Regions from separate parts of the Streptomyces sp. NBC_01341 genome, predicted to be linked through region 2. Evidence: riboswitches for the same ligand, from Rfam matches in the RefSeq annotation. Region 2 holds a riboswitch; the other holds the start of a gene.
What was found. Region 2 has a riboswitch for glycine ahead of gcvT (glycine cleavage system aminomethyltransferase GcvT). Riboswitches for the same ligand answer to the same signal wherever they lie in the genome.
Positions count from the first base shown of each region.

Region 1 (15,860 bases), 4.0 Mb from region 2:
GCAGGTTGAGGTGGGACACGTCGCCGCCGAAGTGGCCCGGCTTGGCGAGACCGACCAGGGCGTTGAGGTTGGCGCCGTCCACGTAGACCTGGCCGCCCGCGTCGTGCACCTCGCCGCAGATGTCGGCGACGTGCTCCTCGAAAACACCGTGCGTGGAGGGGTAGGTGATCATGAGGACGGCGAGCTCGTCGCGGTGCTTGGCGATCTTGTCCCGGAGGTCCGCGATGTCGACCTCGCCGTCGTCGGCGGTCTTCACCACGACGACCTTCATGCCGGCCATCACGGCGCTCGCCGCGTTGGTGCCGTGCGCCGAGGACGGGATCAGACAGACCGTACGTCCGTGGTCCCCGTTGGCGCGGTGGTAGGCGCGCACGGCCAGCAGACCGGCGAACTCGCCCTGCGAGCCGGCGTTCGGCTGGATCGAGACGGCGTCGTAGCCGGTGACCTCGGCAAGGCGCTCCTCCAGCTCACGGATGAGCGTGAGGAAGCCCTGCGCCTGCTCGGCCGGTGCGAACGGATGCAGCGCACCGAACTCGGGCCAGGTGATCGACTCCATCTCGGCAGTCGCGTTGAGCTTCATGGTGCAGGAGCCCAGCGGGATCATGCCGCGGTCCAGCGCGTAGTCGCGGTCGGCGAGCTTGCGCAGGTAGCGCAGCATCGCCGTCTCGGAGCGGTGCTGGTGGAAGACCGGGTGGGTGAGGACGGCGTCGGTGCGCAGCCCGGACTCGGGAAGCGCGTCGGGCTCCGAGGCGTCCAGCGCCTCGATGTCGCCTTCCGCCCCGAAGGCGGCCCAGACCGCGGAGAGCGCGCTGCGGGTGGTGGTCTCGTCACACGCGACGGAGACGTGGTCGCCGTCGACGAGGCGCAGGTTCACGCCGCGGCCGCGCGCGGCGGTGACGACATCGGCCGCCGCGCCGGGGACGCGGACGGTGAGGGTGTCGAAGTACGCGTCGTGCACGACGTCGATCCCGGAGGCACGCAGTCCGCCGGCCAGGATGGCGGCCAAGCGGTGCGTGCGCCGCGCGATCGTGCGCAGGCCGTCAGGACCGTGGTAGACGGCGTACATGCCGGCCATGACCGCCAGCAGCACCTGGGCGGTGCAGATGTTGCTGGTGGCCTTCTCACGGCGGATGTGCTGCTCGCGCGTCTGCAGGGCCAGGCGGTAGGCCTTGTTGCCGTCCGCGTCGACGGAGACACCGACCAGGCGGCCCGGCAGGCTGCGGGCGAACTTCTCGCGTACGGCCATGAAGCCCGCGTGCGGTCCGCCGAAGCCCATGGGGACGCCGAAGCGCTGCGTGGTGCCCACCGCGATGTCGGCGCCCAGTTCGCCGGGCGACGTCAGGAGGGTCAGCGCCAGCAGGTCCGCGGCGACGGAGACGATCGCCCCGAACTCGTGCGCCTGGTCGATGACGGGCTTGATGTCCCGCACCGCACCGGATGCGCCCGGGTACTGGAGCAGCACACCGAACACGCCCCGCTCGGCGATCTCGGCCGGGATACCGGCCGAGAGGTCGGCGACGACCACCTCGACGCCGGTCGGCTCGGCGCGGGTCTCGATCACGGCGACGGTCTGCGGCAGGGTGTCGGCGTCGACCAGGAAGACACCGTTCTTCACCTTGCCGACGCGCCGCGCGAGGGCCATGGCTTCCGCGGCGGCCGTCCCCTCGTCCAGGAGCGAGGCACCTGAGGTAGGCAGCCCCGTCAGGTCGGCGACCATCGTCTGGAAGTTCAGCAGGGCCTCCAGCCGGCCCTGGGAGATCTCCGGCTGGTACGGCGTGTAGGCCGTGTACCAGGCAGGGTTCTCCATGACGTTCCGCAGGATGACCGGCGGGGTGAACGTGCCGTAGTAGCCGAGCCCGATCATCGGGGTGAGCACCTGGTTACGGTCCGCGAGGCTTCGCAGCTCGGCCAGGACCTCGGCCTCGGTGCGCGCCGAGGGAAGGTCCAGGGCCTCGGCGCTCCGGATCACGTCGGGCACCGCGGCGGCGGTGAGCTCGTCGAGGGAGCCGTAGCCGACCTGGGCCAGCATCTTCGCCTGGGCCTCGGCATCGGGCCCGATGTGACGCTGCTCGAAGGGGATGCCCTGCTCCAGCTGGGAGAGCGGAGTGCGACGGGGGGTCATGATGGAGGCCTCCTGGTCTGTCACGACCTGCGAGGGGCGCCACGGCGTGGCTGCCCGAACGGCCTCCCCCTCTGTCATCTCGACCTGAGAGCTTCACCGGCACGCCTGCGGCACGCCGGCTTTCACCGTCGGTGAGGGCGGTGCCCGTCGCGGCGTGTGCCGTACGGACTCCGTCCTGCTTTCCAGAGTGGCCTCGTCCGTGCGGTACGGGGGCCTGAGAGATTCCGGGGAGGAGTTGCTCCTTCGGCGCCTCCGGATCGCTCCGAAGGACTCTCCCGCGCGGGGTCAGCAGCCGTGTTCCAGCCTACCAGCGGGCCGGGCGATGCCCGTCTCGAGTGGCCGATGCCACGGATCTGGCCTTGTGTAGTGCCTGTGGAGCAGTCGCGACCACCCCGACGCAGTTGCGAGCAGTGGGAGGCACCGTGCAGACCGACATCGATCCGCGCAGCCTGATCGGCCGCAAGGCCTTCGACCGCCTGGGGGCCAAGATCGGAACCGTGGACGAGGTCTATCTCGACGACGCGACGGGCGTACCCGAGTGGGCGGCGGTGCGCACCGGCCTGTTCACCCGGGACGCGTTCGTCCCGCTGGAGCCGAGCGAGTTCGTCGACGGCACCCTGGTGATCCCCTTCGACCGGGCGCTGATCAAGGACGCGCCGGACTTCGGGGTGGGCCGCCACCTCTCACCCGAGCAGGAGCTGCAGCTCTACCGCCACTACGGGCTGGACTCCGTTCCGCCCGCCCCGTCCGCCCCGTCCGCCCCGGAGAGGGACCGCGACTTCGGGAAGCTGGCCGGCCAGGAGGAGTAGTCCACCGGGTCACGCACCAGAGGAAGCGGATCGGCCGGGTGGAGCTCCGGGTCGTCGACGCGGAACGTGCGCACCCTTCCCGGCGCCGTCCACGGTTCCTCGAACCGCACGGTGACCCGCCCGACACCGCTGCCCTGAACCCAGCCGTGTCCGTGGACCTCGTGACGTACGTCGTGTCCGGCGGACCAACGGCGGCCGGACAGCAGTGCGGTGCTGTCGAGGGCCGCCTCCTCGGTGGTGACGACGGGTTCCGCCGCGTCGGTGTCCGCCGCGGCGGACACCTCGGCCTGCTCCGCCTCGGCGGCCTGAGCGAACAGGTCTTCCTGCGTGAAGTCTGCGAGCCCCGTGACACCGACCCCGAGGAGGCGCACGCCGCCGGTGGTGTCCACGGCCTCCAGGAGCCTCGCGGCGGCCTCCCGGACCACCCCGGGGTCGTCGGTGGGGCCACGCAGGGTCTCGGACCTGGTGAGCGTCGAGAAGTCGTAGCGGCGCACCTTGAGCACGACGGTCCGTCCTGACCGTCCCGCGCCCCGCAGCCGTCGCACACAACGGTCCGCCAGACGTTCCACCTCGGTCCTGACCCGTACACGGTCGTGCAGGTCCACATCGAAGGTGTCCTCGACCGACACGGACTTCGCGTCGCGCTCCGCGACGACCGGCCGGTCGTCGAAGCCCTGTGCCATGCGATGGAGCGCGACCCCGTGTGCCTTGCCCAGCAGACGCACGAGCTCCGCCTCACCGGCCTCCGCGAGGTCCTGGACGACCGTCATCCCGGCGCGCCGCAGGTGGTCACCGGTGGCGGGCCCCACACCGGGCAGGATCCGCACCGACTTCGGCGCGAGAAGCTCGCGCTCGGTGCCCGGTTCGATCAGCATCAGACCGTCGGGCTTCGCCTCCTCCGAGGCGATCTTGGCCAGCATCTTGGACCCGGCCAGGCCGACGGATCCGCTGAGTCCGGTGACCGCCCTGATGACCGTGCGCAGCTGTACGCCGAGGGCCCGGGCCGAGGCGGAGTCGTCGGCGACGCCACCGGCCTCCAGGTCGACGAAGGCCTCGTCGAGGCTGAGCGGCTCGACGAGCGGTGAGAGCCGGCCGAGCAGTTCCATCACCTGGTCACTGACGGTCCTGTACAGCGAGAAGCGCGGGACGAGGTACGCCGCGTTGGGGGCCAGCCGTCTGGCCTGCGCCGTCGGCATCGCGGAGTGCACTCCCAGGCGCCGGGCCTCGTAGGACGCGGTGGCGACGACGCCGCGCATGCCGAGGCCGCCCACCACCACCGGCTTGCCGCGCAGGCTGGGCTTCGCCGCCTGCTCCGCAGAGGCGTAGAAGGCATCCATGTCCAGATGCAGGATGGTGGGCACGGGTCTCACAGGAACCGATGCTGCCCTACGCCACTGACAACCGCCCCGCACGGCACGTGCGGGGCGGTCGGGGGAGGTGCCTTGTCAGCCCGCGCGGTTGCGCCGCCGGGCCAGTTCATCGGCCGGGTTGTTGCCGACCAGCGTCTCGCCGGTGTCGATGCGCTCACCGTGAAGCTGCGAGAGCGCCACGTCCACGTCACGCCACACGACACCGACGGCGATACCGAAGACCCCCTGTCCCCCCTGGAGGAGGCTGACGACCTCGTCCGGCGAGGAGCACTCGTAGACCGTCGCGCCGTCGCTCATGAGGGTCATGCGCTCGAGGTCCGTGAACCCGCGGGCCCGCAGATGCTGGACGGTCGTGCGGATGTTCTGGAGCGCCACACCGGTGTCCAGGAACCGCTTGACGATCTTGAGGAGTACGACGTCCCTGAAACTGTAGAGGCGCTGCGTCCCCGAGCCGTACGCCGGACGGACGCTCGGTTCCACCAGCCCCGTGCGCGCCCAGTAGTCGAGCTGTCGGTAGGTGATCCCGGCCGCCGCGCACGCTGTGGGCCCCCGATAGCCGATGTCCCCTGCCACTGCCACACCGTCCGCTGCCACCACCGCCGGCTGAACCGGCTGTCTGATGGAGTGGCCGGCCGCACTGCCGTGCTGCCGGTACGGCCCACCCTCAGCCGTACCGTCGCCGCTGCTTCTCACGCCGACCTCCGTCCTTGACCTGCCATCTCGAAGGTAGGCAGTCACCAGGGGTGCGTCAACGATCGCCACACTCGGCACGCCGAGTGATAATCACCCTGAGGGTGGTTTCCCGTGACTGATTCGCGGGAACGGCTTGTCGGATGCGCTGATTCCGGCCGCTGTCGCACGGTCACTGGCTGTTGGTACCGAAGTCCTCCGGCGAGATCTGGTCGAGGAACTCGCGGAACTTCTCCACCTCGTCCTCCTGCTCGTCGGGAATGGCGATGCCGGCGTCGTCCAGCACACCGTCACTGCCGTAGATCGGCGTGCCGGTGCGCAGCGCGAGCGCTATGGCGTCGGAAGGCCGCGCGCTCACCTCGACACCGCTGGCAAAGACAAGCTCCGCGTAGAAGACCCCTTCACGCAGGTCCGTGATCCGGACCTCGGTGAGCTCCTGGCCGACGGCCTCGAGCACATCCTTGAAGAGATCATGGGTCAGCGGCCTGGCCGGAGCCATGCCCTGCTGGGCGAAGGCGATCGCGGTCGCTTCCCCAGGGCCGATCCAAATAGGGAGGTACCGGTCGCCTCCCACTTCACGCAGGAGCACGATCGGTTGGTTGGAGGGCATTTCCACCCGGACACCCACAACGTCGAGCTCGTTCACACAGCAACCCTAGGACGTGCTCGCCATGTTTGGATAGTCGGGCTCCTCCGGGCTCAGCGGAACCCGGCTTTCAGGGCCGTCTGCACGAGCGCGGCGTGGAGCCGGACGGAGAGATCCGCGAGCTCCCTCGCGGTGGCCTCCGCGTGGGCCCTGGTCTGCGGATTCCTGTGCCGGCGCAAGGGCGCGACCACCTGTTCGACCAGACCGGCCTCACGCTCGGCCGCGGCCTTCACGGCCCGCAGATGCCGGGGTTCCAGGCCGAAACGGCCCAGATCCGCCACCAGCCTGGCGACCGTCACCGCTTCGGCGTCGTAGCTGCCCCCCGCGGCCGGGACGACGAGGCCGTACGCCTCCCACTCGACGAGCTGCTCCTCGCTGATCTCGGCTGCCGCCAGGAGCTCGGGCCGTCCGACGCGGGAGGCGGTGGCCCGTCCGGCGTCCTGGTCCCACGGAGGGTCGCCGGGCTCACCCGGGCCTGCGCCGGAGGGCAGAGTGGCCTGCTCACCGCGCTCCAGGGCGTCCAGGTGCTCCCGGATGACCTTGAGCGGCAGATAGTGGTCCCGCTGCATCCGCAGGACCTGGGCCAGCCGCTCGACGTCGGCGGAACTGAACTTCCGGTAGCCCGATGGTGTCCGCTCCGGCTCGACGAGCCCTTCCGCCTCCAGGAAGCGGATCTTGGAGATGGTGACTTCGGGGAACTCGTCGCGCAGCTGGAGGAGCACCGTGCCGATGCTCATCGCGCGCTCGACCGCGGCGGCGGTGCCGTGACCGGCACCGCCTGTCGGTGTTCGCAGCATGGACCTTCCTGGGGGTCCCCCCGGACTGGGTCCGGGGAAGGGTCACACGCCGCGCTGGCTCGCGTAGAAGACCAGTCGGTACTTCCCGATCTGGACTTCGTCGCCGTTGGACAGCGCGACGGAATCGATGCGCTCACGGTTGACGTAGGTGCCGTTGAGGCTGCCGACGTCGCCCACGGTGAAACTACCGTCCGGATTCCTGTGGAACTCCACATGGCGCCGCGACACGGTCACGTCGTCCAGGAAGATGTCACCCTGCGGGTGCCGGCCGGCCGTCGTCAGGTCACCGTCCAGCAGGAAGCGGCTGCCCGAGTTGGGGCCTCGCCGGACCACCAGGAGCGCGGATCCGGCGGGCAGGGCGTCGACCGCGGCCTGGGCCTCCGGCGAGAGCGAGGGAAGGACCGTCTGGCCCGTCGCCTCGGCCTCGTACGCCTCGATGCCGGAGATCGAGATCGTGGACGTCGTCTCCGAGGCGCGCTCGGGAATCCCGCCCCTCAGCGGCGCACCGCAGTTGGAGCAGAAACGGCCGGCCTCGGCATTGCCGTGCCCGCACCTCGGACAGACCAGCCCTCCGCCGGCTGACGGGCCCCCGAAGCCTATGCGTCCTGCACCGGCGGTGCCGCCGGACGACGCGCCGGACCCGCCGGGGGAACCCGGCATCTCATCGCGGAAGAGCGGGCGCTCCGTGCCCTGCTCCTCGGCCCCCTGGCCCTGGCGCGGGGCGCGGTGGCGGGCAGCACTGCCGCTGTCCTCGCGGGCGCTCTTTCCGAACAACTTCGCAAACAACTTCACGGGCGTTTCCCCTTGACCGAAATAGACCCGCCCGTGGGGCAGGACGAACCCTGAACGAACACACCTGCCGACCCGGACATCTTCACAACGTCCGTGTCCACCCGACAGTTTCCACCACGGGCCACCGATCCGTTGCGCCGACCCCCCGCAACCTCGTACCCATGTCCTTCCACCACTGTGCACCACGTCCTCACCGGGACGACGACCGAGCGTAATCAGGCTGCTTCGCCGGACGCAAGGCATCGACGACGATGTCCTCGGCGCGGGCCACCTCCGCCGTGGCCTGCTCCTTCTCCAGCGTCTGCACCACACCGCCGGGGATGTTGAGGGCGGGCTCGAGGTCCTGCGGCTTGCCGATGACCTTGAACTCGTACGGAGCCTCGATCTTGCGGCCGTCGACCTTCAGGTCTCCCCCGTCACCGGAGAAGTACGTGTTGGCGACCACCCGGACACCGTTGATCTCGATGGCCTCGGCACCCGCGGCGCGCAGTTCCTGGATGGTGTCGAGAAGCATGTCGGGCTCGACCGCACCGCTCGGGTCGCTGATGGTCAGCGTGATCCCGGGGCCGTGCGCCGCGACCGTACCGGCCAGGATACCGAGCTGGCGCTCCTTCTCGAGGGTCTGCTTACGCGCCTCCTCCGCCTGGTCGGAGCTGTTCTCCAGCTCCGTGCGCTGGTCGTCGAGGCGCTGCTTCTCGTCCTCCAGGCGCTGCGTGCGGTTGTCGAGCTCGTCGAGAATGCGGACCAGGTCCTCCTGGCGGGCGCCCCGCAGGGCGCTGTTGTCGCTGTTCGACCGGACCTGGATCGCGAGACCCAGGCCAAGGACGAACAGCAGGAGGGCGACGATGAGTTGGGCCCTGCTCACTCTGGGCGGCCAGAGCCCCGCCCTCAGCCGCTGACGGCCGGAGACCCCCTCGGCCGGAGCCGACGGCGCCGACGGCGAAGGCTCGGGCGCCTCCGGCGGGAGCGCGCCGGGCGGTTCCTCGCTGCTCGGGTGCTGTTCGCTGCTCATCGGCCTCAAGCCCGGAAGACATGGCGGCGGATCGCCGCGGCGTTGGAGAAGATACGGATGCCGAGCACGACCACCACACCGGTGGAGAGCTGCGCGCCGACGCCCAGTTTGTCGCCGAGGAAGACGATGAGGGCCGCCACCACGACGTTCGACAGGAACGACACCACGAAGACCTTGTCCACGAAGATCCCGTCGAGCATGGCCCGCAAGCCGCCGAAGACGGCGTCCAGTGCTGCCACGACGGCGATCGGCAGATACGGCTCGACCACCGCCGGCACTTCGGGCCGGACCAACAGTCCGACCACGACTCCCACGACGAGGCCCAGTACGGCGATCACGATGTGCCCTTCCCTGAGTCTGCCGCACCACTTCCCGTGTCTGCGGCCTGAGGCTCTGCTGTACGTACGATCAGGCTGGGCGCGGCAGGCAGACGCACCATCTCCTGGGCGGAGATACTGGTACGGATGTCGAAACTCTCGTGCAGCGCCTGCAGATAGAGGCCGTCCGCGCTGTCGCGGAACGTGCTGACGAGCTTCTTCCCGTCCCCCACCGCGAGCACCGTGTACGGCGGCACCAGCGGCCTGTTGTCGACCAGTATGGCGTCGCCCGCGGCACGGATGGCCGACAGGGCGGTCAGCCTTTGCCCGTTGATGGCGACGGCCTCCGCCCCGGACTGCCAGAGGCCGTTGACGACGCGCTGCATGTCCCGGTCGCGCACCCGCCCCGTGTCGGCGAAGCCGGTGGACTCACGCGGGCCACCACCCCCCTGGTCGGTGTCCTCCGCGTCGTCGATGACCAGCTTGACGCCGGGCCCTTCGACCGGGGTCGCACCGGAGAGCAGCGCCACGAGCCCGCCCTGATCCCCGCCGTGCTGCTCGAGGGCCTTGCGCTGCCGCTCGCCGACGTCCTCGCGCAGGGCCTCGACGTCCTTCTCGAGCGCGTCCGCCTTGGACGTCTCGGCATTGACGCGGTCGATGAGCTCCTCGCGCTCCTTGGCCAGGACAGGCGCCGCGACGCGGGCCTCGGCGGCGCCGAGGGTCACCACGAGGGCGGCGAGCACCAGACCCGCGCCGAGGCCGAGCTTCGCCTTGAGCGTGCGCGGCATACCGGCGCTGCCGTCCGCACTGCGGCGTGCCGAGGCTTCGGCGTATCCCTCGTCGAGGCTGTGCTCCATCACCGTGGTCAGCAGCGACATGGACGCGTCGGGACGGGGAGGCGGCGTTGCGCTACTCCGATCGGGGGGCGGCTGCGACATGCCGCACATCGTCGCACGTCATGGCGGCAGCCGCCGAATGCGCCCGCCATTGGCCCGGAAGCCGCCGCGCAGGGGCTTCCGGGCCGTGGTTCACCTGCTCAGTCGCCCGCGCTGTCCACGACGGCCGCCCACTCGTCGAGAAGCGCCTGGGTCGCCGCGTCGTCGGGTCCTTCCGCCCACAGATGGGTGACCGCCTCGGACGGGTCCGGAAGGACCATCACCCAACGGCCGTCGGTCTCGACGACCCGGACACCGTCGGTGGTGTCCACGCTGCGCTCACCGGCCGCCTCGACGACCCGGCGCATGACGAGACCCTTGACCGCCCACGGGGTGGCGAGGTCCCGGCGCAGCACATGGGCACGCGGAATGCGCGCGTCGATCTGGCTGAGCGTGAGCTGCGTCCTCGCCACCAGACCGATGAGCCTGACGAAGGCGGCGGCACCGTCGAAGACACTGCTGAACTCCGGGACGATGAAACCGCCGCGCCCGTCACCGCCGAAGATGGTGGAGTCCTCCCGGCCCACCCGTGTCAGGTCGTCCGGCGACGTGGTCGTCCACTCCACCTGCGTGCCGTGGTAGGCCGCGACCTGTTCGGCGACGCGTGTGGTCGTCACCGGCAGGGCCACCCGCCCGCTCCGCCGTTCCGCCGCCACGAGGTCGAGCATGACCAGCAGGGCACGGTCGTCCTCGATGATGCGGCCGCGCTCGTCCACCAGCGAAAGCCGCTCGCCGACCGGGTCGAACCGCACGCCGAAGGCGGCACGCGCGGACGACACGATCTCACCGAGACGCACCAGGCCGGCCCTGCGCGACTCCGCGGACTCGGTCGGCCGGGACTCGTCGAGCCCGGGATTGATCGTGAGGGCGTCCACACCGAGACGCCCGAGCAGGCTGGGCAGGACAAGCCCGGCGCTGCCGTTGGAGGCGTCCACGACGACCTTGAGCCCTGCGTCGGCGATACCCGCCGTGTCGACGTTGCGGAGCAGGGAGCCCGTGTAGGAGTCGAAGACGCTCGACGGGAAGTACAGGTCCCCGATCTCGCCGGGGAAGGCCCTGCGGTACTCCTGCCGGGCGTACACCCGGTCCAGCTTGCGCTGCCGCGCCTGCGAGAGGTCGGCGCCCCGTTCGTCGAAGAACATGATGTCGACCGAGTCGGGCACACCCGGCGACGTACGGATCATGATCCCGCCGGCGCTGCCCCTCGCGGTCTGCTGACGCGCGACGGGCAGCGGCACGTTCTCGAGGTCACGTACGTCGATGGCGCTGGCCTGCAGTGCCGAGATGACGGCTCTCTTCAGTGCGCGGGCGCCCCGGGAGTGGTCTCGCGCGGTGGTGACCGTCGCGCCCTTCTTCAGCGTCGTCGCGTAGGCACCGGCGAGTCGCACGGCGAGCTCCGGTGTGATCTCGACGTTGAGGATTCCGGAGACACCGCGGGCTCCGAACAGATGGGCCTGTCCGCGTGACTCCCAGATCACCGATGTGTTGACGAAGGCGCCGGCTTCGATGGTCTTGAACGGATAGACCCGGACGTTGCCCTGGATGATCGATTCTTCGCCGACGAGACACTCGTCGCCGATGACCGCGCCGTCCTCGATGCGGGCTGCCCGCATGACGTCGGTGTTCTTTCCGATGACACAGCCGCGGAGATTGCTGTGCTCACCCACGTACACGTTGTCGTGGACGACGGCCCTGTGCAGGAAAGCACCGGATTTCACGACGACGTTCGAGCCGATCACGGTGTGTTCGCGGATTTCCGCGCCCGCTTCGACCTTGGCGTAGTCGCCGATGTAGAGCGGGCCCCGGAGGACCGCGTCCGGATGGACCTCGGCGCCTTCCGCCACCCAGACCCCGGGGGAGATCTCGAAGCCGTCCAGCTCCACGTCGACCTTGCGCTCGAGCACGTCGGCCTGGGCCTTCACGTAGCTCTCGTGCGTGCCCACGTCCTCCCAGTAGCCCTCCGCGATGTAACCGCAGATGAGCTTGCCGTCCTTCATGAGCTGGGGGAACACGTCGCCCGACCAGTCCACGGAGGTGTCGGCCTGGACGTAGTCGAATACCTCGGGCTCCATGACGTAGATGCCCGTGTTCACGGTGTCCGAGAAGACCTGTCCCCAGGTCGGCTTTTCGAGGAAGCGCTCCACCTTGCCCTGCTCGTCCACGATGGTGATTCCGAATTCCAGAGGATTCGGAACCCGGGTCAGGCACACCGTGACGAGTGCGCCCTTCTCCTTGTGGAAAGCGATGAGATCGGTGAGGTCGAAGTCGGTGAGCGCGTCGCCGGAAATGACGAGGAAGGTGTCGTCCTTGAGGGCTTCCTCGGCATTCTTCACGCTGCCCGCGGTGCCGAGTGGCTTCTCCTCGTTGGCATAGCTGAGCTCCATCCCGAGTTCTTCGCCGTCGCCGAAGTAGTTCTTGACGAGAGAGGCGAGGAACTGGACGGTAACGACGGTCTCATTGAGCCCATGCCGTTTGAGCAGCCTCAGCACGTGCTCCATGATGGGCCGGTTGGCCACGGGCAGGAGCGGCTTGGGCATGCTCGAAGTCATGGGGCGAAGGCGTGTGCCTTCGCCGCCTGCCATCACGACGGCCTTCATGTCGGTAACGTCCTCCTCGAAGAGACGACGGTCGAGCCGACTTCACCCGTCGGGGCAGCACCGGCGATCGGTGCGGGCCGGCGACTCTGCACGGCGCCACGACAACGGGCTAATCGGCTACTGCGTCCGCCTTGACCAGACGGCGGACTTGGACCACGTAGAGGATCCCTGCCCACCAATAGAGGGTTGTACCCCATCCGGCGAACGCCCATCCGAAAATCGTACCCAGCGTAGCCAGCCAACCACTTCCGTCGCTGAGCAGCAACAAGGGGAAGGCGTACATCAGGTTGAAGGTCGCGGCTTTGCCGAGGAAGTTCACCTGAGGCGGCGGGTAGCCGTGCCTGCGCAGGATTCCCACCATGACGAGCAGCATCAGCTCTCGGGCGAGGAGTGCGGCCGTCAGCCACAGCGGCAGGATCTCGCGCCAGGTGAGTCCGACGAGGGTGGACAGAATGTAGAGGCGGTCCGCAGCCGGGTCGAGGAGCCGGCCCAGACTGCTGATCTGATTCCACCTACGGGCGAGCTTGCCGTCGAGGTAGTCACTGACACCGCTCAGCATCAGTACCAGCAAAGCCCAGCCATCGCTGTTGGGCCCCCCGAACACGGGACGAAGAATCAGCCACAGGAAAAGCGGTACGCCGACGAGGCGAGCCATGCTGAGGATGTTGGGGATGGTGAGTACTCGGTCCGTCTGAACTCGAGTCTCCTGGACCTCCACCCGGGGGCCTCCTGTGAAGAACGTGCCAATGATGCCCCCTGACCCTACCCTCAGTCCTCGATCACCGGTGCACAGGGGGGCGGAAGCCGGCCGGAAACGCAGAAAAGCCCCGTGCCACAAGGGCACGGGGCTTTCCCGGAATAATTGTTCGGCGGCGTCCTACTCTCCCACAGGGTCCCCCCTGCAGTACCATCGGCGCTGAAAGGCTTAGCTTCCGGGTTCGGAATGTAACCGGGCGTTTCCCTAACGCAATGACCACCGAAACACTATGAAATTAACCAACACCGGATGAAAACACGGCCGTTCGTTATTTCAGAACTAACACAGTGGACGCGAGCAACTGAGGACAAGCCCTCGGCCTATTAGTACCAGTCAGCTCCACCCGTTACCGGGCTTCCACATCTGGCCTATCAACCCAGTCGTCTACTGGGAGCCTTAACCACTCAAGGTGGTGGGAATACTCATCTCGAAGCAGGCTTCCCGCTTAGATGCTTTCAGCGGTTATCCTTTCCGAACGTAGCCAACCAGCCATGCCCTTGGCAGGACAACTGGCACACCAGAGGTTCGTCCGTCCCGGTCCTCTCGTACTAGGGACAGCCCTTCTCAATATTCCTACGCGCACAGCGGATAGGGACCGAACTGTCTCACGACGTTCTAAACCCAGCTCGCGTACCGCTTTAATGGGCGAACAGCCCAACCCTTGGGACCGACTCCAGCCCCAGGATGCGACGAGCCGACATCGAGGTGCCAAACCATCCCGTCGATATGGACTCTTGGGGAAGATCAGCCTGTTATCCCCGGGGTACCTTTTATCCGTTGAGCGACAGCGCTTCCACAAGCCACTGCCGGATCACTAGTCCCGACTTTCGTCCCTGCTCGACCCGTCGGTCTCACAGTCAAGCTCCCTTGTGCACTTACACTCAACACCTGATTGCCAACCAGGCTGAGGGAACCTTTGGGCGCCTCCGTTACTCTTTAGGAGGCAACCGCCCCAGTTAAACTACCCATCAGACACTGTCCCTGATCCGGATCACGGACCCAGGTTAGACATCCAGCACGACCAGAGTGGTATTTCAACGGCGACTCCACAACCACTGGCGTGGCTGCTTCAAAGTCTCCCACCTATCCTACACAAGCCGAACCGAACACCAATATCAAACTATAGTAAAGGTCCCGGGGTCTTTCCGTCCTGCTGCGCGAAACGAGCATCTTTACTCGTAGTGCAATTTCACCGGGCCTATGGTTGAGACAGTCGAGAAGTCGTTACGCCATTCGTGCAGGTCGGAACTTACCCGACAAGGAATTTCGCTACCTTAGGATGGTTATAGTTACCACCGCCGTTTACTGGCGCTTAAGTTCTCAGCTTCGCACACCCGAAAGTGCACTAACCGGTCCCCTTAACGTTCCAGCACCGGGCAGGCGTCAGTCCGTATACATCGCCTTACGGCTTCGCACGGACCTGTGTTTTTAGTAAACAGTCGCTTCTCGCTGGTCTCTGCGGCCACCCCCAGCTCATGGAGTAAATCCAATCACCAGTGATGGCCCCCTTCTCCCGAAGTTACGGGGGCATTTTGCCGAGTTCCTTAACCATAGTTCACCCGAACGCCTCGGTATTCTCTACCTGACTACCTGAGTCGGTTTAGGGTACGGGCCGCCATGAAACTCGCTAGAGGCTTTTCTCGACAGCATAGGATCATCCACTTCACCACAATCGGCTCGGCATCAGGTCTCAGCCTTAATGTGTGACGGATTTGCCTACCACACGGCCTACACCCTTACCCCGGGAACAACCATCGCCCGGGTTGGACTACCTTCCTGCGTCACCCCATCGCTTACCTAGTACAAGTCTGGTTCGTCGGCTCCACCACTACCCTCAACTCCGAAGAGATCGGGCCGGCTTCACGGACTTAGCATCGCCTGATTCAGTATTGGGCGTTTCAAAGCGGGTACCGGAATATCAACCGGTTGTCCATCGACTACGCCTGTCGGCCTCGCCTTAGGTCCCGACTTACCCTGGGCAGATCAGCTTGACCCAGGAACCCTTAGTCAATCGGCGCACACGTTTCTCACGTGTGTATCGCTACTCATGCCTGCATTCTCACTCGTGAACCGTCCACAACTCGCTTCCGCGGCTGCTTCACCCGGCACACGACGCTCCCCTACCCATCCACACAGGCGTTGGCCCTATATGTGTGAATGACACGACTTCGGCGGTACGCTTGAGCCCCGCTACATTGTCGGCGCGGAATCACTTGACCAGTGAGCTATTACGCACTCTTTCAAGGGTGGCTGCTTCTAAGCCAACCTCCTGGTTGTCTCTGCGACTCCACATCCTTTCCCACTTAGCGTACGCTTAGGGGCCTTAGTCGATGCTCTGGGCTGTTTCCCTCTCGACCATGGAGCTTATCCCCCACAGTCTCACTGCCGTGCTCTCACTTACCGGCATTCGGAGTTTGGCTAAGGTCAGTAACCCGGTAGGGCCCATCGCCTATCCAGTGCTCTACCTCCGGCAAGAAACACACGACGCTGCACCTAAATGCATTTCGGGGAGAACCAGCTATCACGGAGTTTGATTGGCCTTTCACCCCTAACCACAGGTCATCCCCCAGGTTTTCAACCCTGGTGGGTTCGGTCCTCCACGAAGTCTTACCTCCGCTTCAACCTGCCCATGGCTAGATCACTCCGCTTCGGGTCTAGAGCGTGCAACTCAATCGCCCTATTCGGACTCGCTTTCGCTACGGCTTCCCCACACGGGTTAACCTCGCTACACACCGCTAACTCGCAGGCTCATTCTTCAAAAGGCACGCAGTCACGACGCACCGAGCAAGCTCGATGCGCGACGCTCCCACGGCTTGTAGGCACACGGTTTCAGGTACTATTTCACTCCGCTCCCGCGGTACTTTTCACCATTCCCTCACGGTACTATCCGCTATCGGTCACCAGGGAATATTTAGGCTTAGCGGGTGGTCCCGCCAGATTCACACGGGATTTCTCGGGCCCCGTGCTACTTGGGTGTCTCTCAAACGAGCCGTTGATGTTTCAGCTACGGGGGTCT
Region 1 covers NZ_CP108364.1:6,265,657-6,281,516, reverse strand. The annotation lists gene gcvP (aminomethyl-transferring glycine dehydrogenase) at 1-2,122, opposite strand, end outside; glycine riboswitch at 2,315-2,410, opposite strand; gene OG206_RS27705 (PRC-barrel domain-containing protein) at 2,545-2,931, shown strand; gene OG206_RS27700 (DNA polymerase IV) at 2,838-4,301, opposite strand; gene OG206_RS27695 (MerR family transcriptional regulator) at 4,377-4,994, opposite strand; gene OG206_RS27690 (bifunctional nuclease family protein) at 5,164-5,637, opposite strand; gene ftsR (transcriptional regulator FtsR) at 5,691-6,434, opposite strand; gene OG206_RS27680 (FHA domain-containing protein) at 6,477-7,226, opposite strand; gene OG206_RS27675 (DUF881 domain-containing protein) at 7,417-8,238, opposite strand; gene OG206_RS27670 (small basic family protein) at 8,244-8,576, opposite strand; gene OG206_RS27665 (DUF881 domain-containing protein) at 8,573-9,493, opposite strand; gene OG206_RS27660 (mannose-1-phosphate guanyltransferase) at 9,592-12,087, opposite strand; gene OG206_RS27655 (CDP-alcohol phosphatidyltransferase family protein) at 12,197-12,805, opposite strand; rRNA gene rrf (5S ribosomal RNA) at 12,952-13,068, opposite strand; rRNA gene OG206_RS27645 (23S ribosomal RNA) at 13,148-15,860, opposite strand, start outside.
Region 1: it holds a riboswitch for glycine, as region 2 does, so the genes downstream of both, gcvP (aminomethyl-transferring glycine dehydrogenase) here and gcvT (glycine cleavage system aminomethyltransferase GcvT) in region 2, are expected to answer to the same signal.

Region 2 (15,860 bases):
GGTGCAGCGCCGACAGCGGATCCTGGAAGATCATCGCCATCTTCTGGCCGCGCAGCTCGCGTACCCGCTCGGGACCGGCACCGATCAGCTCCTCGCCGTCGAGCCAGATCTCACCGCCGATCCGGGCGCGCTCCGAGGTGTGCAGTCCCATGATCCCCAGCGAGGTCACGGACTTGCCGGACCCGGATTCGCCGACGATGCCGAGGGTCTGACCGGCCTTCAGGTCGAAGCTCACGCCGTCGACGGACTTGACCAGGCCGTCGTCGGTGTCGAAGTGGATGCTGAGGTTGCGTACGGAGAGGAACTCCTTCGCGTCCGCCGAAGCGTCCCGGGGAGCGGGGACCGTCGCCGGCGCCGTCCCGGGCGCGGGGGTTTCCTTCTTGCTTACGTCGCTCATGAGAGCCTCACCCGGGGGTCGATCGCGGCGTACACGAGGTCCACCAGCAGGTTGCAGATGACGATGAAGAAGGCGGCGACCAGGGTCACGCCCATCACCTTGGGCAGGTCGGCGGTGGTCACGCCTTGGATGGCGAACGCGCCGAGGCCCTGGAATGAGAAGACTCTCTCGGTGATGACCGCGCCACCGAGCAGCAGCGCGAAGTCCATGCCGAAGATCGTGACGAGCGGGGTCAGTGCCGCCCGCAGGCCGTGCTTGACGACCACCTTGCGCTCCTGGAGACCCTTGGCCCGCGCGGTGCGGATGTAGTCCTCGCCCATCGTCTCCAGCATCCCGGCCCGCGTGAGCCGGGCGTACAGCGCGGAGTACAGCAGGGCGAGCGTGCACCAGGGAAGGACCAGGGCGCCCGCCCACTCGACGGGGTTCTGGGTGAACGGGACGTACTCGCCGTTGCCGAACACCGCCAGGACCACGAGGCCGGTGAAGAACATGGGCAGGGAGACACCGGCGAGTGCGACGCCCATGGAGAGGCGGTCGAAGAACGATCCCCGCTTCAGGGCGGAGACCACACCGGCGGCGACACCGGAGACGACCCAGATGACGGCCGCACCGACGGCCATGGACAGCGTGACCGGGATGCGGTCGATGAGCTGAGGCCAGATCTCGGTGTGGGTCTTGAAGGAGTAGCCGAAGCACGGGGCATGGCAGGTGACCGGGTCGGGACCGAACTGGTATTCGGCGCCGACGACGATGCCCTTGATGAAGTGCCAGTACTGCAGGTACAGGGGCTGGTCGAGCCCCAGGTTCTTCTTGACCGCGGCGATGACGTCGGGGTCAGGGCTCTTCCCGACGTACTGGGCGGCCATCGAGTCGAGGGTCTGCCCACCGAGGCGGGGGACCAGGAAGAAGATCGCGAACGTGACTGCGCTGACCACCAGCAGCAGCAACACCGCGGCGAATACGCGTCGGATGATGTACGCAGCCACAGCCGTGCGGCGCCGGGCGGGCGAGCGGGTTGACACCCGCCGGCCCGGCGCCTTCACCTGCCTTTCAAATGATGCTGTCGATGAACAGGTGTTACTTCTTGGTCGAGGTCATCAGCACGTAGTCGTACATGCCGAGGTACGCGTCCGTGACCGTGACGTTCGCCGCGGAGTCCGGGCGGTACAGCAGGTTCTTGCGGTAGACGAGCGGAACGACCGAGGCGTTCTCCATGACCTTCTGGTCGACCTCGCCCCAGGCGGCGTTGCGCGCCGTGGTGTCGACGGTGCCGATGCCCTTGACGAGGGCCTCGTTGACGGCCTTGTCGTTGAGCTCCATCAGGTTCGTGCCACCGGACGGCTTGATGGCCGTACCGTTCACGATCTGGTCGAGGAAGCCGAAGCCGGTCGGCCAGTCGGCGCCCCACTGCATCATCATCATGCCCGCGTTGTTCTTGTGCACCCAGGCCGGGACACCCGCGAAGTCGGTGAAGTACTTGTCCGAGGGGAACTGCTTGATCTCGGCGGTGATGCCGATCGCCTTCAGGCTGCCCTGGAGCTGGGTGGCCGCGGTGATCTCGTCAGGACGGTCGGAGCGCGCCGTGAGCGTGGTCTTGAAGCCCTTGGGCTGACCGCACTTGGTCAGCGCTTCCTTGGCCTTGGCCGCGTCGCCCTTGTGGCCCTCGGTCGGGTACAGGTCGAACTTCTTGTAGCCGGCGACGGTCGGGGGGATGACCGTGGTGGCCGGGTCGCCCTTGACCGAGCCGCCGATCGAGTCGATCAGGCTCTGCTTGTCGACCGCGTACTGGACGGCCTTGCGGCACTCGACGTTGTCGAACGGCTTCACGTTGACGTTCAGCGCCATGTACTGCAGCACGCCGGCGTACGGGTTGTCCGTCTTCGCCTTCTCGGCGGCCTTCACGAGGACCTTGGGCTGCGTCTTGGACTGCAGACCGGTGCCCGCGATGTCAGCGGTGGTGACGTCGTTGAGCAGGTGGTCGTCGACCGTGGTGGGGTTGACGTTGAGCTTGAGCTCGATCTTGTCCGGCAGGGCCTTGCGGATCGGGTCCGTCTTCGGGTCCCACTCCGGGTTGCGGACGAGCGTCGCGCCCTTGCTCTCGTCGTACGCCGAGAACTTGTACGGACCCGAGGAGACGATCTTCTGGACGTAGCTGGCGCCCTTGTCGGCCTTCTGCGGGACCGGGGCGGTCTGCGAGAAGGCGGCGAGGTAGTCCATGTCCGCGAACGGCTTGTTCAGCTTGAAGACGATCGTGTAGTCGTCCGGGGTCTCGATGGACTTGAGGCCCTCGGGCGACTTGTCCTTGTACGGACCCTTGTACTTGTCGCCGCCGTCGAGGTACGCCTTGAAGTAGGTCGGACCGTTGGACAGGGCCTCCGGCGCGAAGTTCGAGCGCTCGACGGCGTACTTGACGTCCTTCGAGGTGATCTCCGTGCCGTCCTCGAACTTCACGCCCTTGCGGATCGTGTAGGTCCAGGACTTGGCGTCCGCGCTGGCCTTGCCGAGACCGGTGGCGAGGTCCGGGACGATCTCCAGGCTCTCCTTGCCGGCGGCCGGCTTGAAGGTGACCAGGGAACGGCCGTACAGGCGGGAGAAGTTCTGCACCCAGCCGTAGTACGTGTTGCCCGGGTCCAGGGAGTCGGGACCGCTCGAGTGCTCGAAGGTGACCGTCCCCCCCTTCTTGTCGGTCTTGTTGACGATCGACGTCAGGGCGGCATCGGCCTTGCCCCCGCCGCTGCCCCCCGCTCCGTCTGTGTCCGTGTCACTGCCGCTGCAGGCAGACGCGCCGAGCGCGACCGCCACGGCAACGGCGATGGCCGAAGCTGTCTTTCTGTTTCTCATGCTGAGGAAAGCCCCCTCGATCGAACGGTGCGGCATGGCCGCGATTACTTGCCACGAGGGTCGAGTGCGTCACGCAGCCCGTCCCCCAGCAGATTGAAGGCCAGCACGGTGATGAAGATCGCCATGCCGGGGATGACCATGAACATCGGGTCGACCTCGTAGAGATCGACCGCCTGGGTCAGCATTCCGCCCCAGGAAGCCTGCGGCGGCGCGATACCGACGCCGAGGAAGCTGAGGGATGCCTCGAAGAGGATGTTCGTGGGGATCAGGAGTGTCGCGTAGACCAGGATCGGCGCGATCAGGTTCGGCAGCAGTTCGCGGAAGAGGATGAAGGGACCGCGGGCGCCGAGCGACTTCGCGGCCTCGACGAACTCCCGCTCGCGGAGCGACAGGGTCTGGGCGCGGACGATGCGGCCGATGTAGGGCCAGCTGAAGAAGCCGATGACGAAGATCAGAACCGCGATCCGCAGCGTGAGCCCCTGCAGCCCGAACGCCTCTCCCTGCAGGGAGGCCGAGATGGAGATCGCGAAGAGCAGCAGCGGGAACGCCAGGAAGGTGTCCATCAGCCGGCTGATGAAGCTGTCCACCCAGCCGCCGTAGAAGCCCGCGACGACGCCCATGACGACACCGATCACGACCGAGAGCAGCGTGGAACCGACGGCGACCACCAGCGAGACCCAGGAGCCCTCGAGGATGCGCGCCAGGATGTCGCGGCCCGTCTGCGGCTCGACCCCGAACGGGTGGTCCCAGCTGATACCGCCGAAGTCCCCCTTGGGCGCCAGCAGTACGGGGTCGACCAGGCTCTGGTTGAAGGCGTCGGGATCGAGCCCGAGGAGCGCCTGGAGCGGCTTGGACAGCAGGGCGGTGAGGATCAGCAGCACGACAACGATGCCACCGGCCATAGCGGCCTTGTCCCGCTTGAAGCGGGTCCAGGCGATCCGGCCGAGCGAACGGCCCTCGATCTGCTTGCGCGGGGCGCCTTCCAGCACCGCTTCGGGCTGCACATCCGCCCTGGTGGTCTCGATAGGTGCCGTCATTGCGGTGGAGACCCCTCTCGGCCGACGGTGGCCGGCCCATGACCGCCGCTGTAGCGGCTCGTACAAAACGTGACACACGTGATCGCACACCCCCGAACTGACCCTGTTTGAAAGAGGGATGCGCGGGGCAGGGAACACCTGCTGTGTGGAGTCTGAGGTGCCTTCGCGATCACCCGCCAGACCTGACGGGGAATGTTTGCTCAAACGTGATGCTGTCCAGAGGCTTCCGTTATCCGGACAGCTGTGCTGCGTGAGCGGACCTCTCGGCCACTAATCCGCTATAGCGGACATGCCACCCCAAGCACGTTGATGTGCTCACCAATTGACCGTCGGCCGCGCCGGGCCGACGCCCCGTCAGTACGCCTGCGGGGCCGGGCCGGGGGCGGGTGGGTAGCCGTAACCCGTGCCGGGCGCCGGCGCGTGCGCCTCGCGGTCGTAGAAGGGCCGGGAGTTGGCGCGGAGCCACATCGCGACCGGGTCGTACTCGTCGGACATCGAGACCGTGGAGACGGGCAGGCCGTCGGGGACCACGCCGATCGACTGCTGCATCATCGCGCGCACGGCGTCCACGGACGGACGGCCGGTGTCGTAGAGGTCGAGCCCGATCGCCAGGTACGGGACACCCAGCGCCGGCTGCACCCAGGCCCGCCGCAGTGCGCGGACGGCGGGGGTGCGGTGGGCGTTCTGCGACAGCAGGGCGTAGAACTGCGGGATCTCGATGGCCGGTTCGGAGAGCCGCAGCGGGCCCGCCGGCATGCGGTCGAGTCCGGTCGCGATGCGGCGCAGGTCGAGCCAGGGGATGCCGACGCCGCCGCCGGGGGCGTGCGGGTTGAGCCAGATGCCCCAGCGGTCCGGGAAGAGGGAGCGGGCGATGTCGCGGCCGGTCGTGACCTCGTGGGCCCTGCTCCAGCCGCTGGCGGAGAGTTCCTGGGCGGAGGTCACGCAGGGGGCGTAACCGAGGCCGTCGACCTCCATGTTGCCGTACTGCGCGTCGGGGGAGCCCGCGGTGCCGTGCCAGAGCAGCATCCAGACCTGCCCGCCGGTCAGGGACCTCAAGAGCTCCTCGTACGTGTCGAGGCGCCCGGGGGTCACTTGGCGCAGCATGTGCTCGACCTCTCCCCGAGCTCTCGACTCCTCCCCCACTCTCGGCTTCGCTTGAGCAGGGGATACCCCATCGGCCGCCCCCATGCCCGACGCACTCACCCTGGGTCCCGCCCCTCTTCGATCCGCTGTTCCGCCGCCCGTGTGCTCCGCGGGGCCGTGCCGCCGCTCCCGGGCGCACCGGCCCCGCCATCAAACCAGCTTATGCGCCGCCCCCGACACCGCCTCGATGCCACATGGCGGAGCGTCACTTCGCTCTCAGTACGCCTCGCGCACATAGAACGGGCGCACCTTGTCCAGCATCCAGTCGCCCACCGGGTCCCGCGCCACGTCGAGCAGGACGAGACTGACCGGCCAGGGCACCTGGACGCGGCCGAGGGCCCGGCCGAGCGCGTCCATCGGGGCGCTCTGCCCCGCGTCGTCGAGGACGGCGGCCTCGACGCCGACGAACAGGACGGGGCTGTCGCCCTCGATGCTGGCCAGCGCGCGGCGGGCGGTGCTCACCACACCCGTCGCCCGGAACTCCTCGGACACCGCGGCCAGGAAGTCGACCGGGTCCTCCTTCCAGTCCGGCTCGTACAGCCGCACCCGGCCTCCGCTCGCGGAGCCGTCCAGCGGGGTGCGGCCGGCCCGGCAGAGCTCCGCGACGGCGGGTGGCGGCAGCGGCATGCCGACCACTCCCCCGGGGTTCACCGCGATACCGACCTGCGGGGGCAGTCCGCGGGCGAAGTCGCGTGCGGGCGCGACCGTGAAGGAGAGGTGCGATCCGACGCACTGGAGGAACTGCGCCTCGGAACTGAACACGGGGACGTACGCGGCGCCGTCGATGTCGACGGTCGGCAGGTCGAGATCGGCGCTGCCGGGCCCGCCGCCGTTCGGCAGGGGCACCCAGATGTGACTGCGGCCGAGCACCTCGACCAGCCGGCCGCCGGCTCCGGGTATGCCGATGGAGGCGCCGAGCACTTCTTCGAGCTCGTTGGCCGGCCATCCGTTCGTCTGAAGGGGCGCGGCCTGGGCCGGAATGTCCACGGTGTCTGTGTCCTTTTCTCGCCATGCTGTGCGGCAGAAACCTTAGACCGGGTCGGGCCCCGGATACAGGGCCGCAGACGGGAGGGGCGGCCGGACCCGGCACGTCGTCCGCATTCCGGACGACCAGCCGGTCCGCCGCGGACTGTGCGTATGCGAACGGTGACACCCCGGCCGGGCGTCCCCGCGCGGCGGCTACTGCTGCGGAGGCCGGGCCTCCGGGAAGGAGATCCGGCCGACGGCCCCCGCGGACTCCCGGTCGAGCAGCACCGCCGAGGCGCACCCGGGCGGCAGCAGACCGCTCTCGGTGTCGCGCAGGAGCCGTCCCACGGCGCGCCGGTGCCGGGCGAAGGCGTATCCGGAGACCCCGCGCCCGCGCTCCCGCTGCCCCTGCCGCGCCACCCCGGGGGCGACGTCGAGCAGCACGAGGTGGAGGTGGCGGCCCCGGCGCCGGGCCTCACGCGCGAGCCAGCGGCGTACCCAGGCCTGCGTGCCGCAGTCGTGCACGACCACGGACGCCCCCGAGCGCAGGGTCCGCCACAGGCCGGCGTAGTGCGCGGCGCGCACCAGAGGGCGGTAGAGCGCGTACGGGAGTAATCCGGGCAGGGCCTCCGCCCAGCTGTCCCTGGTGTCCTGGGAGTCGATGGCGTGTTCCTCGACCGCACGCCGGATCAGCGTCGACTTACCGCTGCCGGGCAGCCCCGAGACCACCACCACGTCCCCCGCGGCGAAGTCCAGGGCGCGCGGGCCCCGCCCCTTCCCGTCCCGCAGATCCCGGACCACCGGTGCGGGCCCGCCCGTCAGTTCCCTGGCCGGCGCGCCCGGCTGCTGGGGCATGACCTCGTGCGTGACCCCCGCGGTCGTCGCGTAGCGCTGCAACCTCATCGCCGTCCCCCTGCCGATTCACCCACTGACCTGCCCAAGAAGTGTAAAGAAAAGGTAATGCGGCACAACCGGTCCGGACCGTACGTGTCGCGGCTGTCCGGCTCCGGACACCCGCACGGACCTGGACGCCCCACTCTCTCCCAATGCGTGCGATGATGACCCCGCCAATTGCATACCGGCCGTTTGAATCCGCGCGGGAGAGTCCCGGTCACCGTGTGCGCCGGGCGCCGAAGGAGCAAGTTCCTCCCTTGAATCTCTCAGGCCCCGTACCGCGTGGATGAGGCAGATCTGAAAAGCGGGCCGCTGCGCGGCCCCACCCAAGGTGCAAGCCGAACCCGAAGGGGACGACCCTTCAGGACCCCTTCGGGGGGTCTCGGCGAACCTCTCAGGTTCCGATGACAGATGGGGAGGGATCAACCCTCTGTCGTCATGCCCTGGAGCCATGTCCATGAGCACTGCCCCGAGCGCCGCCCCCCGTCTCACCGCCCTCGACGCCCTGCACCGGTCGCTGGGCGCCACCATGACCGACTTCGCGGGCTGGGACATGCCGCTGCGGTACGCCAGCGAGCGCGACGAGCACAACGCCGTGCGCACCCGGGCGGGCCTGTTCGACCTGTCGCACATGGGCGAGATCACCGTCACCGGCCCGCAGGCCTCGGCCTTCCTGGCCTACGCGCTGGTCGGCAACATCGCCACCGTCGGCGTGGGCCGGGCCCGCTACACCATGATCGTCGCGGCGGACGGCGGGATCCTGGACGACCTGATCGTCTACCGCCTGGCCGACACCGAGTTCATGGTCGTCGCCAACGCAGGCAACGCCCAGCTGGTCCTGGACACCCTCACCGAGCGCGCGGCCGGCTTCGAGACCGAGGTGCGGGACGACCGCGAGGCGTACGCGCTGCTCGCCGTACAGGGACCCGACTCCCCCGCCGTACTGAAGTCGGTCACGGACGCCGACCTGGACGGACTGAAGTACTACGCGGGCCTGCCGGGCACGGTCGCGGGCGTCCCGGCGCTCATCGCCCGTACCGGCTACACGGGCGAGGACGGCTTCGAGCTCTTCGTCGCCCCCGAGCACGCCGAGCAGCTGTGGACGGCCCTCACCGAGGCCGGCGCTCCGTACGGCCTGATTCCCTGCGGGCTCTCCTGCCGCGACACGCTCCGCCTGGAGGCGGGCATGCCGCTGTACGGGCACGAGCTCACCACCGCACTGACCCCCTTCGACGCGGGCCTCGGTCGTGTGGTGAAGTTCGAGAAGGAGGGCGACTTCGTCGGCCGTGAGGCGCTGTCCGCCGCTGCCGCCCGCGCGGAGGCAGCCCCGCCCCGCAAGCTCGTGGGCCTGATCGCCGAGGGCCGCCGGGTGCCCCGCGCGGGCTTCTCCGTCGTGGCCGGCGGGGAGGTCGTCGGCGAGGTCACGTCCGGTGCGCCTTCGCCCACCCTGGGCAAGCCGATCGCCATGGCCTACGTGGACGCGGCGTACGCCGAGCCCGGCACCGAGGGCGTCGGCGTCGACATCCGGGGCACGCACGAGCCGTACGAGGTCGTGGCACTGCCGTTCTACAAGCGCCGCGCGTGACACGGCCTCGCCGCACCGCGTGACGCATTCGTGTCTCACACCGTAAGACCACCGTTCATCAGCACTCCCCCGCGTACAGGAGAATTCAGGTCATGAGCAACCCCCAGCAGCTGCGGTACAGCAAGGAGCACGAGTGGCTGTCGGCCGTCGAGGACGGCGTCGCCACGGTCGGTATCACCGAGCACGCGGCCAACGCGCTCGGTGACGTCGTCTTCGCCCAGCTCCCGGAGGTCGGTGACACGGTGACCGCGGGCGAGACCTGCGGTGAGCTGGAGTCGACCAAGTCGGTCAGCGACCTGTACTCGCCGGTGACCGGCGAGGTGACCGCGGCCAACCAGGAGGTCGTGGACGACCCGTCGCTGGTGAACTCCGCCCCCTTCGAGGGCGGCTGGCTGTTCAAGGTGCGCGTCGCGGAGGAGCCGAACGACCTTCTCTCCGCCGACGAGTACACCGCGTTCTCCGGCAACTGAGACCCCAAGGGACCCACATGTCGCTTCTCAACTCCTCCCTCCACGAGCTGGACCCGGACGTCGCCGCCGCCGTCGATGCCGAGCTCCACCGCCAGCAGTCCACCCTCGAGATGATCGCCTCGGAGAACTTCGCTCCGGCCGCCGTCATGGAGGCGCAGGGCTCGGTCCTCACCAACAAGTACGCCGAGGGCTACCCGGGCCGCCGCTACTACGGTGGCTGCGAGCACGTCGACGTGGTCGAGCAGATCGCGATCGACCGCATCAAGGCGCTCTTCGGCGCCGAGGCCGCGAACGTCCAGCCGCACTCGGGTGCGCAGGCCAACGCCGCCGCGATGTTCGCGCTGCTGAAGCCGGGCGACACGATCATGGGTCTCAACCTGGCCCACGGCGGTCACCTGACCCACGGCATGAAGATCAACTTCTCCGGCAAGCTCTACAACGTGGTCCCGTACCACGTCGACGACACCGGTGTCGTGGACATGGCCGAGGTCGAGCGCCTCGCCAAGGAGTCCAAGCCGAAGCTCATCGTGGCCGGCTGGTCCGCCTACCCCCGCCAGCTGGACTTCGCCGCCTTCCGCCGCATCGCGGACGAGGTCGGCGCGTACCTGATGGTCGACATGGCGCACTTCGCGGGCCTGGTCGCCGCCGGTCTGCACCCCAACCCGGTGCCGCACGCCCACGTCGTCACGACCACCACGCACAAGACCCTCGGCGGTCCGCGCGGTGGCGTCATCCTGTCGACGCAGGAGCTCGCCAAGAAGATCAACTCGGCGGTCTTCCCCGGTCAGCAGGGTGGCCCGCTGGAGCACGTGATCGCGGCCAAGGCCGTCTCCTTCAAGGTCGCGGCGACCGAGGAGTTCAAGGAGCGCCAGCAGCGCACCCTGGACGGCGCCCGCATCCTGGCCGAGCGCCTGGTGCAGCCGGACGTCACCGAGGTGGGCGTCAGCGTCCTCTCCGGGGGCACGGACGTGCACCTGGTCCTGGTCGACCTGCGCAACTCCGAGCTCGACGGCCAGCAGGCCGAGGACCGGCTCCACGAGCTGGGCATCACGGTCAACCGCAACGCCATCCCGAACGACCCGCGGCCCCCGATGGTCACCTCGGGCCTGCGGATCGGCACCCCTGCGCTGGCCACCCGCGGTTTCCGGGCCGAGGACTTCACCGAGGTGGCGGAGATCATCGCCGCCGCGCTCAAGCCCGCCTACGACGCCGAGAGCCTCAAGGCGCGGGTGACCGCCCTCGCGGAGAAGTTCCCGCTGTACGCCGGCCTCAAGTAGGCCACCCGCAATTTGCACGCAGGGTGGGGGCACCACGCACACTGAAGAGTGAGCGCGGTGCCCCCACCCTTGTCCCCGCGCTCTTCGTGCCCACAGGCCCGTCCCGCACCACCCGGCAGACAACGGCGTCCGCCAGACCCCTTAGGAGTACTCCCGTGGCCATCTCGGTCTTCGACCTCTTCTCGGTCGGCATCGGCCCGTCCAGCTCCCACACGGTCGGCCCTATGCGCGCGGCGCGCATGTTCGCCCGCCGCCTCAAGAACGAGGGCCTGCTGGCCCACACCGCGTCGATACGTGCCGAGCTGTACGGCTCGCTCGGCGCCACCGGGCACGGCCACGGCACCCCGAAGGCCGTCCTGCTCGGCCTGGAGGGCGAGTCGCCCCGCACGGTCGACGTCGAGGGCGCCGACGCCCGCGTCGAGGAGATCCGCGCCTCGGGGCGCATCAACCTGCTGGGCATGCACGACATCCCCTTCGACGCGGACGAGCAGCTGGTCCTCCACCGCCGCAAGGCGCTGCCCTACCACGCGAACGGGATGACGGTCTTCGCGTACGACCGCGAGGGGGCTCCGCTCCTGGAGAAGACGTACTACTCGGTGGGCGGCGGTTTCGTCGTCGACGAGGACGCCGTGGCGGGCCAGGACCCGATCGTCCCGGAGGACACGGTCCTCAAGCACCCGTTCCGCACCGGCGACGAGCTGCTGCGGCTCGCCCGGGAGACCGGACTGTCGATCTCCTCGCTCATGCTGGAGAACGAGAAGGCCTGGCGGACGGAGGACGAGATCCGAGCCGGCCTGCTGGAGATCTGGCGCGTCATGCAGGCGTGCGTCACGCGCGGCATGTCCCGGGAGGGCATCCTGCCCGGCGGCCTGAAGGTACGCCGCCGCGCCGCGAACTCCGCCCGGCAGCTGCGTGCCGAGGGTGATCCGCAGGAGCACGCGATGGAGTGGATCACCCTCTACGCGATGGCCGTCAACGAGGAGAACGCCGCCGGTGGCCGTGTCGTCACCGCCCCGACCAACGGCGCCGCGGGCATCATCCCGGCCGTCCTGCACTACTACATGAACTTCGCGGCGGGCGGCTGCACCGAGGCCGAGAAGGACGACAGCGTGGTCCGCTTCCTGCTGGCCGCGGGCGCCATCGGCATGCTGTTCAAGGAGAACGCCTCGATCTCGGGGGCCGAGGTCGGCTGCCAGGGCGAGGTCGGCTCCGCCTGCTCCATGGCGGCCGGCGCCCTGGCCGAGGTTCTGGGCGGCTCCCCCGAGCAGGTGGAGAACGCCGCGGAGATCGGCATGGAGCACAACCTGGGCCTGACCTGCGACCCCGTCGGCGGTCTCGTCCAGATCCCCTGCATCGAGCGCAACGGCATGGCTGCGGTCAAGGCGGTCACGGCGGCGAAGATGGCACTGCGCGGCGACGGCAGCCACATGGTCTCCCTGGACAAGGTCATCAAGACCATGAAGGAGACGGGGGCGGACATGAGCGTCAAGTACAAGGAGACCGCCCGCGGCGGACTCGCGGTGAACATCATCGAGTGCTAGGCAGATGGGCCCTGACCAGCGCGTTCGCATCTTTCAGCGCTGTCAGGGCCTTCCCTGCTTACCCGGCGAAAAGTCCCTGGAATCTCCCTGGGACAGACATGAAAGTCCCTGAAAAGTCCCTGGGATGTCCCCCACTCTGTGACGATCCCGCCGGCCCTCCGGCTGATCGGACACGACGGAACCGCTTGCGTAGGTCCTAAGGGTAGGGTCTACCACTGGCCGTCACGGGCCTTGACCCCGAATCCTGAACACGGCTTATGCGGCTTGTGCCAGCGTAGTTGGTGTGAGGTGGAAGGCGTTCTCGAAGGCGATCGGTGATCGTTGTCCGAGGCGGGAGTGTCGGCGTCGGGTGTTGTAGCGGTGGAGCCATCTGAAGGCGTCGAGTCGCGCCTCACGCTCGTCTGGCCAGCTCTTTCGTCCCTGCAAGGTCTCGCGTTTGAAGGTCGCGTTGAAGGATTCGGCGAGTGCGTTGTCCGCGCTGGAACCGACCGCGCTCATGCTTTGCCGAACCCCTGCTGACCTGCATGCTTCGGCGAATGCTCTGCTCGTGTACTGGGCTCCGTGGTCGGTGTGCATGATCGATCCGGCGAGGCTGCCGCGGGTGCGGATCGCCGCGGCCAGGGCGTCGGTGACGAGGTCCGCGCGCATGTGGTCGGCGATCGCCCAGCCGGCCAGACGGCGCGAGGCGAGGTCGATGACGGTCGCCAGGTAGCAGAACTTCCCGCCGTCGATGGGCAGGTAGGTGATGTCGCCGACGTACTTCGTGTTCGGCCTGTCCGCTGTGAAGTCGCGGCCGATCAGGTCCGGGGCCTTGGCCGCAGCCTGATCTGGGACGGTGGTGCGGTGCCGGCGGCGAAGGCGGACTCCTTCGATCCCGGACACCCTCATGATCCTGGCGACCCGCTTGCGGTTGACCGCCTCACCGTTCTCCTCGCGAAGCTCGGCAGTGATCCTGGGGGCGCCGTAAGTGCCGTCCGATTCCTGATGCACCGCCCGTATCCGGGCCGCCAGGCGGGCATCAGCCGCCCGCCTGGCGGCCCGGTCGGCGGCCGTCCGTTGCCAGTAGTAGAAGCTCGAGCGGCTGACTCCGAGGATGCTGCACAGCCGCTTCACGCCGTGACGGCGCTGGAGGTCGGCGACACACTGGAAGCGGTTCACCAGCGCGTCTCCCCGGCGAAATACTTCGCCGCTTTGCGCAGGATCTCCCGTTCCTCCTCCAGCTCACGGACCTTCTTCCGCAAGGCTGCGTTCTCCACTTCCAGCGGGGCCGGCGGCTGAGAGGGTTCCTGCGTCCGCCGTCCCCGAGGACGGCTTACTCCGGCTGCCCGAACCCAGTTCCGCAACGTCTCCGGGTTGATCCCCAGATCGGCGGCGACCGACCTGATCGTCGCTTCGGGCCGCGACTCGTACAGCGCGACCGCGTCCGCCTTGAACTGCGGCGGGTAGTTCTTCATCACCACGAGATGTCCGTTCTCAGATCCGCAGGATCCAGTGTCTCGTGTGTCCAACATCAGGGGTCAAGGCCCCACCTCTTCATCCGGCTGCGCCAGTTCCACCATCACCAGGCAGGACGATCAACCTCCGCCATGCGTTTCTCGACGGCTGGCGCCAGCCGAACGCTTCCTCATGCCCCTTTCCGCGAGACCGGCAGCTCCAGAATGCTGGCGCTCTCACGATCGGATTGGCGGTGATCCGGGGGCAGGGTGCTTTAGGCGGCCAAGCCTCTGCCGCACTATCGTAGCAAGGCCCGGAAGGACCGGGCGGCCAAATTACGGCTCATCCGAGCGTTTCACCGAAGCTATTCGGAAACTCTTCCCTTGCTCACCTCGCCTCGACGCTTGATCATGTCGCGCGAAATCCTCTCAAGGACCGCGTCGGCATCAGGGTCATCGAACCCCATCCGCCCGGTTTGACGGTTATACCTATTGACCAGAACTTGCGGCCACGGCGAGGCAAGTCCACTGATCCTTGCATATTCACCCATCTCGGACTCCGTCGGAGTCTTGACATGCTGGAGATCAATCAAAAGGTCCGGAACTGTGAAGAACTGCGGCAGGTGGAAGTACCGATCGTGACGCCCGAGAATAATTCGCCTGCTTTCTGCGCGCAAGTCACTGGAATTCTTTTTCAGCTTCATACGACGCCCCTTCTCTTCCGGATTCCATCCGCCCCGCGGAGGTATAGCCTTTTCGATACTCCTCCATTCCGGCTCAATCACGCTCCAGGCGCGAAACGGGTCAACCTCAAGAAGAGGAGATGCGGCCACCAAAAGATGCCTGTCCGCCTTTCCATTGGCAAGGTCACATCCAGGCGTGAGCTGCACCCAATAACGCTGCGTATCCGCATGCAACAGAAGGTCACCCGTGTCAAAATTATCCCCAATGGGGGGGATCACGTAAATCCGAGACGGATGCCAATTACTAGGCAATTCCAGCGCACGCCCCACAGGGCCGCGCAGGCGATCCTCTCCATCGAGAGACAGGGTCAATTCCAGTGACCGCGTCAGACGAGCGGTTAGGAATGTGATCTTCTCCTCAGCATCGTAGTTTCCCAGCGAGGCCCACTGCTTTGAGATATCCCAGAGATACTCTCGGGTCACCTCGCGAACATGGTCTGCAAGGCCCCTGACAGCAATAGGCAATCCGCTGTCGAACGCCGCCTTCACAGCATTGATCAAAACGTCGGTGTGCTCCTCTTTGCCCACGACCTGGACGACGGGCGGCTGGGCCAGCGGCTCGACCCGCTCCGTGTATGCGGTGTAAAAGACGACTGGCACAAACCGCGTGGACTTCAAGTTGTCCAGAATCAGCTCGCCAGCGTCGTCCCTTCCCTCGTCGTCACGCACATCCAGAATTACGACATCGACAGTCTGCGCACTCAACACCTCCTCCGCTTGGGAGAATTCAGCGACCGGGATCACTCGCGGTGCGCGGCCATATGCAACATCCGACCGACGAAGCTGATCCTCTACATCCTTTCGGAAGTCCTCGTTATCCTCCACGATGACAACAGTCCACTCAGGACTGGGCTCAGGGAACGCGATAGTCAGATCCGGAATGTCCGGCTCCACGTCATCGTCGTTCCCGCCGTCCACGGCGTAATCAACTTCGGTTACGCCCTCCCCGGCTACACCATCTGCGATTGCACTCACACTCGTCTCCTAAAGGTCACCTGGAAAGCTGCTCCGCCAAGCCGACTGTCCACAAGATCAAGCACCCCACCGTAGGCGTCAGCGACACGCTCACCCACGATTGCCAGCCCGAGGCCTCCACCATTCGGTTTGCTGGAATAATAGGGCTCGAAGATGAGGTCACGAATCTCGGCCGGCACCCCGGGTCCACTGTCATCGATCACCAATGCCAAGGCCCCGTCTTCCAGTCTCTCCACTTTAAGCTCCACATACCGCGAACCCCTCGGGACCTGCTGAATCCAATAGAGAGAGTTGTCGAGCAAGTTAATAACGACTTCTTGCAGCTCGGCGGGATCAAGGGTGACGATCTCATCGACACCAGTTACTGTGACATCAGCACCGACCTTTGCGGCACGGCTTGCAAGAACGTCGACGGCCGAATTGACTGTCTCCAGCATGCTGACTTTCTTGGGCCGACCCCGGCGACGCCCTCCAAAGGGCGCAATGCGCTTGAACAGCTGGGCCAAGTAATCCGCTTGTTTATCGGCCGTACTAACGAGGCCGACGGCCTCGTCACGA
Region 2 covers NZ_CP108364.1:2,280,917-2,296,776, forward strand. The annotation lists gene OG206_RS09680 (ABC transporter ATP-binding protein) at 1-397, opposite strand, end outside; gene OG206_RS09685 (ABC transporter permease) at 394-1,383, opposite strand; gene OG206_RS09690 (ABC transporter substrate-binding protein) at 1,475-3,238, opposite strand; gene OG206_RS09695 (ABC transporter permease) at 3,283-4,275, opposite strand; gene OG206_RS09700 (enhanced serine sensitivity protein SseB C-terminal domain-containing protein) at 4,630-5,379, opposite strand; gene OG206_RS09705 (enhanced serine sensitivity protein SseB) at 5,635-6,405, opposite strand; gene OG206_RS09710 (AAA family ATPase) at 6,598-7,287, opposite strand; glycine riboswitch at 7,472-7,569, shown strand; gene gcvT (glycine cleavage system aminomethyltransferase GcvT) at 7,736-8,863, shown strand; gene gcvH (glycine cleavage system protein GcvH) at 8,956-9,333, shown strand; gene glyA (serine hydroxymethyltransferase) at 9,351-10,610, shown strand; gene OG206_RS09730 (L-serine ammonia-lyase) at 10,766-12,151, shown strand; one part of gene OG206_RS09735 (IS3 family transposase) at 12,407-13,320, opposite strand; one part of gene OG206_RS09735 (IS3 family transposase) at 13,320-13,611, opposite strand; gene OG206_RS09740 (response regulator) at 13,950-15,302, opposite strand; gene OG206_RS09745 (sensor histidine kinase) at 15,299-15,860, opposite strand, start outside.